DNA from 3 places in the Brochothrix thermosphacta DSM 20171 genome. Region 3 is predicted to be linked to each of the others. Evidence: riboswitches for the same ligand, from Rfam matches in the RefSeq annotation. Region 3 holds a riboswitch; each other region holds the start of a gene.
The links. Region 3 has a riboswitch for S-adenosylmethionine ahead of V6S17_RS10990 (MetQ/NlpA family ABC transporter substrate-binding protein). Riboswitches for the same ligand answer to the same signal wherever they lie in the genome.

Region 1: linked by a shared signal. The riboswitch ahead of V6S17_RS03940 (O-acetylhomoserine aminocarboxypropyltransferase/cysteine synthase family protein) and the one ahead of V6S17_RS10990 (MetQ/NlpA family ABC transporter substrate-binding protein) in region 3 are both predicted to bind S-adenosylmethionine.
Region 2: linked by a shared signal. The riboswitch ahead of metX (homoserine O-acetyltransferase MetX) and the one ahead of V6S17_RS10990 (MetQ/NlpA family ABC transporter substrate-binding protein) in region 3 are both predicted to bind S-adenosylmethionine.

The regions. Positions count from the first base shown of each region.
Region 1 covers NZ_CP145608.1:774,367-776,572, reverse strand. The annotation lists gene V6S17_RS03940 (O-acetylhomoserine aminocarboxypropyltransferase/cysteine synthase family protein) at 1-1,099, opposite strand, end outside; SAM riboswitch class I at 1,208-1,308, opposite strand; gene gndA (NADP-dependent phosphogluconate dehydrogenase) at 1,870-2,206, opposite strand, start outside.
Region 2 covers NZ_CP145608.1:556,196-558,401, reverse strand. The annotation lists gene V6S17_RS02895 ((Fe-S)-binding protein) at 1-691, opposite strand, end outside; SAM riboswitch class I at 840-941, shown strand; gene metX (homoserine O-acetyltransferase MetX) at 1,027-2,130, shown strand.
Region 3 covers NZ_CP145608.1:2,206,300-2,208,505, forward strand. The annotation lists gene V6S17_RS10985 (DUF2653 family protein) at 1-367, opposite strand, end outside; SAM riboswitch class I at 571-682, shown strand; gene V6S17_RS10990 (MetQ/NlpA family ABC transporter substrate-binding protein) at 765-1,580, shown strand; gene V6S17_RS10995 (methionine ABC transporter ATP-binding protein) at 1,608-2,206, shown strand, end outside.

The sequences.
Region 1 (2,206 bases), 1.1 Mb from region 3:
ATGAAAATAACTTTATGCTATCAATAAATGTTTTTCCAGCTGTCACACCACCTTTAATTCCAAATGTAAAGATTGAACCAGCGCCTTTAGGTAAATATTTTTTCGACAAGTCTTGATAAGGATTTCCGTCTAATTCAGGATAACTCACCCATTCAACAGCAGGATGCTCATTTAAATAGTTTGCCACCGCTCGAGCATTTGACACGTGTCTTTCTACACGCAATGATAAAGATTCTAATCCTTGTAATAAATAAAAGGCACTCTGCGGACTAATTGCTGCTCCAGTATTACGCAATAATTGCACACGCGCTTTGAGAGCAAAGGCTACGTCCGGAACATCAGCATATACTAACCCACTATAACTTTCATCAGGCGTTGTAAAGTCGGGAAACTTACCACTTGCTCGCCAATCAAATTTACCACTGTCTACTAAAATACCGCCTAAGGTTGTCCCGTGACCTCCAATAAATTTAGTTGCAGAGTGTACAACAATATCAGCTCCAAAATCAAACGGGCGAATTAAATAGGGCGTTCCAAATGTGTTATCAATGATAAGTGGAATATCATTTGCATGAGCCACAGCTGCTACAGCTTCAATATCTAACACATTGATACGCGGATTCCCTATTGTTTCAGCAAATATTGCCTTTGTATTAGGTTTAATCGCTGTCTCAAAATTAGTGCTATCATCTGGATCTACAAAACTCACAGTGATTCCTAATTTACTTAACGTTGACTTAAACAATTCGTATGTTCCACCATATAATGTGCTTGCTGCAACAATATGATCACCTGAGTTAGCCACATTTAAAATCGCATAAAAAATAGCTGAAGCGCCCGAAGCAGTTGCCAAAGCAGCTGTCCCACCCTCTAATTGTGCAATTCTCTGTTCAAATACATCTTGTGTTGGGTTCATAATTCGTCCGTATACATTACCTGGCTTACGTAGCTGGAAGAAATCAGCTGCTTCTTCTGCATTTTTGAATACGAACGATGTTGTTTGATAAATTGGAACAGCTCGTGCCCCTGTTGTTGGATCGGGTTCTTGCCCCGCATGGATTTGTAAGGTTTCGAATTGAAACTGATGTTCTTTTGTCATTTTAACCGCTCCTTTTAATGTTATTAATCAAATAACTTATGTAGAGAAGGTGCATTAAATACAAAAAAGCCGTCTCTTCTAAAAGAGGCAGCTTTTTACAATGCTGAACTCTCATCTTTCAGGTTTAAACCTGCAGGAATTAACACCATACGCAAAACGCTGGTTGTCGGGTTTCATAGGGCCTGTCCCTCCACCACTCTAGATAAGAATTAATAAAGATAACGCCAGTCATCTTATTAATCGATTTATTTAATTGTTTCTATCATAACTGATGCTTTATTCGTACGTCAAGTATTTGTTTGAATTTTCAGTTATTTAATCGAAGTGTTCCATTGTGCTTTAAACTAAACTATCGATTGGTACTCACTTAATTTTTAAAAAGGGAATAATACTCATCAGTAGTTAATAATAGCGCTAGCCGTGTTTTTATCTGCTGTTGCAAAAGCCACCTTCCTACTAAATCTCAAAAAAACTCTTCCTGACAAAAAGCGTCAAAAAGAGTTTTTCTACAATATCCCTGCCATTCTACGGGCTATTTTCGTTTTTATTGGATCTGAACGTTTGGTTTTACTTTTATTATTATCCAGTAAAAGCCAAACCACTCCTGCTAAATTTCATAACGCTACAAAAAAATCCACTACTAGACCTGAAATTCAAATCAGAAATAGACATGGATCAGTCTATAACGATTAAAATTTCTAGCCTAAAGAGTAGTGGATGTTTGATAGATTACAATTTATCATTGTTTTACAAGGTAGAATATACTTTTATTATTTTTCTAACCATTCAGTGTGGAATGTACCTTCTTTATCAGTACGTTCATATGTGTGAGCTCCAAAGTAGTCACGTTGTGCTTGAATAAGGTTAGCTGGTAATGTTTCTGTACGGTAACTATCGTAATAAGAAATAGCTGCAGAGAATGTTGGTACTGGAATACCAGCTTTAACTGCTGTTGCTACTACATCACGCAATGCTTCTTGATAGTTGTCAGCGATATCTTTAAAGTATGGATCCAAGAAAAGATTTTTCAATTCTGGTTCTTTACTGAAAGCATCAGTGATTTTTTGTAAGAAACGAGCACGGATGATACAACCTGCACGGAAAAGT
Region 2 (2,206 bases), 910 kb from region 3:
TATGCATAATGCGGATACGTTTACCATCACGATTAAACTTCCCACCAATATTCATTAAACAACCCATATCTGCACTGATTAAAATTTCAGCACCTGTGTTAACAATATCCTCTACTTTTTCAGTCACCATTTGTTCTGAGATATCAGGCATTTTAACAGAGAATGTCCCTCCAAAACCACAACAGTTTTCAATGTGTGCTAGTGGAATCATTTCTAACCCTTCGACTTCATCTAATAATTGATACGGTGCTTTCTTTTCTCCTAACAAACGCGTCATGTGACATGAGCGATGGTAAGTTGCTTTACCTTCTAAATGAGCACCCACATTTGTAATACCTAGTACGTTAACAATAAATTGTGTGAATTCATATGTCTTGTCATGCAACGCTGCCGCTTCATCACGGTAAATTTCATCATCTTTAAATATCTCTTTATATTCTTTTAACATTGCTACGCACGAACCTGAGGGTCCGACAACGTATTCTGCGTTTTTAAACGCCTTCATCTGATTAATCATTGAAGCACGGCTGTCTTTATGATAACCGCTGTTATAAGTAGGTTGACCGCAACAAATTTGCGATCCTGGTAAATCAGTTTTACAACCAAAGCGTTCCAGTACTTCTACCATTGCTTTTCCTACTTCTGGGAACATCATGTCTACTAAACAAGTTGAAAAAATAGTCACTTTCACAGTTTTAGCCTCTTTTCTCTGTTTTGTTTGTGTCTTTATCCTATTACTCTAGTATAACTTTTTTTAAAACTAATTTCTATTACTAGTCTAAAAAAAATGAAGATTGACAACTGTTGTGCAATCAATCATAATAAATGTTAATTGAATCTACTTATCCAGAAAGGTGGAGGGACTTGGCCCGCTGATACCTTAGCAACCGGAACGATTGTTCACGGTGCTACATCCAACAGTCATTACTGACAGATAAGTGCTGAACGTTAACATTCAACGTTTAACTCTTTGTCTATTTTGACATTGTAGTTAAGCGTTTTTTATTTTCTTAAGGGGGATGACATATGCATCGTAAAGAAATGGTTCTATTTACTGATAAACCTTTAAATCTTGCATCACACGTACAATTAAAAAACATTACGGTTGCCTATGAAACATATGGCTCTTTAAACAAAAATTCAAGTAATGCCATCCTTATTACACATGCCTTGACTGGGGATGCCCATGTTGCGAAACATAGTGACGACGATCAAGAAGGCTGGTGGGATGACTTTGTTGGTGCAGGTAAAATGTTAGATACAGATACTTATTTTTTAATATGCATTAATGTTTTAGGCGGCTGTTATGGCTCGACTGGACCACAATCGTTTAATCCTGAAACCAATCAACCTTACTTGCTTGATTTTCCAACAATCCATGCAAGTGATATGGTCCGTGTTCAAAAAGAGTTACTTTCACAGCTGGGTATTGATCATCTTTTTTGCGTTGTCGGTGGATCAATGGGAGGGATTCAAGCCACTCAATGGGCAATTGATTATCCGGACTTCATCTCGGGAGTAATTAATCTTGCATCACCACTTGCCTCAAGTCCTGAAAATGTTGGTTTTAATCATGTGATGCGTCAGCTCATCCTATCTGATCCTCAGTTTAAAAAGGGACGCTATACAGAACAACCACCAATGCTAGCACATGCTAGAATGTTAGCGATGTTAACCTACCGTACAGATCGGATGTTGGATACGCAATTTAGTATGGCCCCTCTTAATGAAAACACAACAACCACTGAAAGTTGGCACCAGTTATTTGATGTTGAATCGTACCTTAATTATCAGGGTGAAAAATTTATCCAACGTTTTGACGCACTCAGTTTTTTATACCTGACACGTATGATCGATTTATTTGATGCTGTTTCTCCTAATCAAAAAAGCACTTCGATTGCCACTGTGCGCACACCCTATCTTTATATTGCCTTCAAAGAAGATCAGCTTTTTAAAATTGAACAATGTCGCTTTGCTCGAACAATTCTTGAAGCTAACAACGTACCCGTTACCTATCATGAATTAAGTTCAATTTATGGGCATGATGCCTTTTTGATTGAATCAGCTAAAATCAGTCCACTTGTTTCACAATTTCTTGCAAAAATAAAAAAAACAAGTCCTGCTAGTTAGGGACTTGTTTCAGCAATAATATTCTTTTATAAATTTTAAATTACTCATCCAAAATGTGATGAGACTGAAGAAAAAC
Region 3 (2,206 bases):
CCAAGATGTTTCCGAAACCACCCATATTTGCTAGCATACCACCAAATAGCATTCCTGCTAAACCTCCGAGCATCATCCCACCTAGGAATCCACCAAAACGACTTTTAGCTTGTGCTTTATTCGCTGTAACAGCTTTATTTGTAGCGGCACGATTTGTATTTGTTCGGTTTGTGTTACTCTTCACACGATTGCTATTAGTGTTATATGAACGATTGCTCGAACGGTATCCACCACCACGCATTTTTGCACTTACAGTTGTAACGGATGTTGTTTTATATTGATCAGGTGTGACAAAGTTAATAGCTTGTGTCCCTACCGGTGACATCATAATAACAACGGCCATCATAATACTTATTAATTTCTTCAAAATCTTCCCCCTCTATTTCTTTGTGTCTGACTTTATTTTACCATCTTTTTATACCTGACTCAAAAGATATGTATCCGTTATCATCAAAAACACAGTTAGTAACTTTTTTCAAATTGTTATTGACTGAATATTCGAAAGAGATTGACTTATTATCTTTTTATAGCTATACTCATATTTATCAAAGTTTAATAAACTAAATAAATTTCTTATCCAGAGTGGTGGAGGGACTGGCCCTATGAAACCCGGCAACCTGTCAATTTAATTTGATGAGGTGCTAAATCCAACACAATCTTCATAGATTGTGATAGATGAGAGAAGTATGTCCACTGCCAACTTCTCTTTTAGAGAAGTTTTTTTTATTATCTTTTTTCAAAACATATCCTAGGGGGAAATCATTATGCATAACATCAAAAAATCAGTAGGCTTTATCTTTATTTTAGTAGCAGTTTTCACTCTAACTGCTTGTGGTAACAGTAGCAAAGCACTTGATGATAAAAGAATTACAGTCGGTGTAACGGGTGGACCCCATGAGCAAATCATGCAAGAAGTTGCTAAAGTTGCTAAAAAAGATGGCGTAACGGTGAAACTTAAAGTATTTAGTGATTACAACACACCCAATACGGCTTTAGATCAAGGGGAATTAGATGCAAATAGTTTCCAAACTTTACCCTTTTTAAAAAACCAAGTTAAATCAAAAGATTTTAAAATAACGGAAGCTTTCAGCACAGTAGCATTTCCACTTGGTATCTACTCAGATAAACTTAAAGATTTAAAAGATCTCAAAAAAGGTGATAAAATCGCTGTTCCTAATGATCCTGCAAATGAATTGCGTGCGTTACAACTTTTTGAAAAAGCTGGCATCATTAAACTTGATAAAAACGCTGGCGAAAATACAACTAAAAAAGATGTTGTTGAAAATAAACTTGATTTGCAAATTGTTGAACTTGACGCTGCACAAATTCCAGCTCAATTAGGTGAAGTAGCTGTTGCTGCTATTAATACAAACTTTGCAATGGGTGCTGGGCTTAACATTAAAGATAATGCTATTTACCACGAGCCATTAGTTAAAAACCCATATCCTAACTACTTTGTTGTTCGTACCGAAAATAAAGATGATGCTATTGTCGCAAAACTTAAAAAGTATTATCAATCTGATGATGTGAAAGAATTTATCGCAAAACAATTTAAAGGTTCGGTTGTTCCAACTTGGTAAATGACTGTATTACTGGAGGCGTAAGGCATGATTGAATTAAAAAACATTACGAAAAATTATAAAGTTGGTAAAAAAACAATCAACGCATTAGATAACGTTTCTTTAAGTGTTCATAAAGGTGAAATTTATGGCGTGATTGGTTATAGTGGCGCTGGTAAAAGTACTCTCATACGTTGTATCAATCTATTAGAAACACCGACTGAGGGTGAAGTTTTTGTTGACGGTATCAAACTAAATGATTTAAATAAAAATGACTTACAACAAACACGTCAAAAAATCGGAATGATTTTTCAAGGTTACAATTTACTTACAACTGCAACTGTATATGATAATGTGGCTATTCCATTGAAACTCGCAGGGTTATCAAAAGATCTTATCCAACAGCGCGTTAAGAAATACTTAGAAATCGTTGGTTTAAGTGATCGAGCGTCAGCTTTTCCTGCACAGTTATCTGGTGGGCAAAAACAACGTGTAGCGATTGCACGTGCCCTTTCACATGAACCAGAAATTTTATTAAGCGACGAAGCAACAAGTGCACTTGATCCCACTACAACAGAGTCTATCCTTGATTTATTGTTAGAAATAAACCAGGAGCTAGGCCTAACCATCTTTTTAATCACGCATGA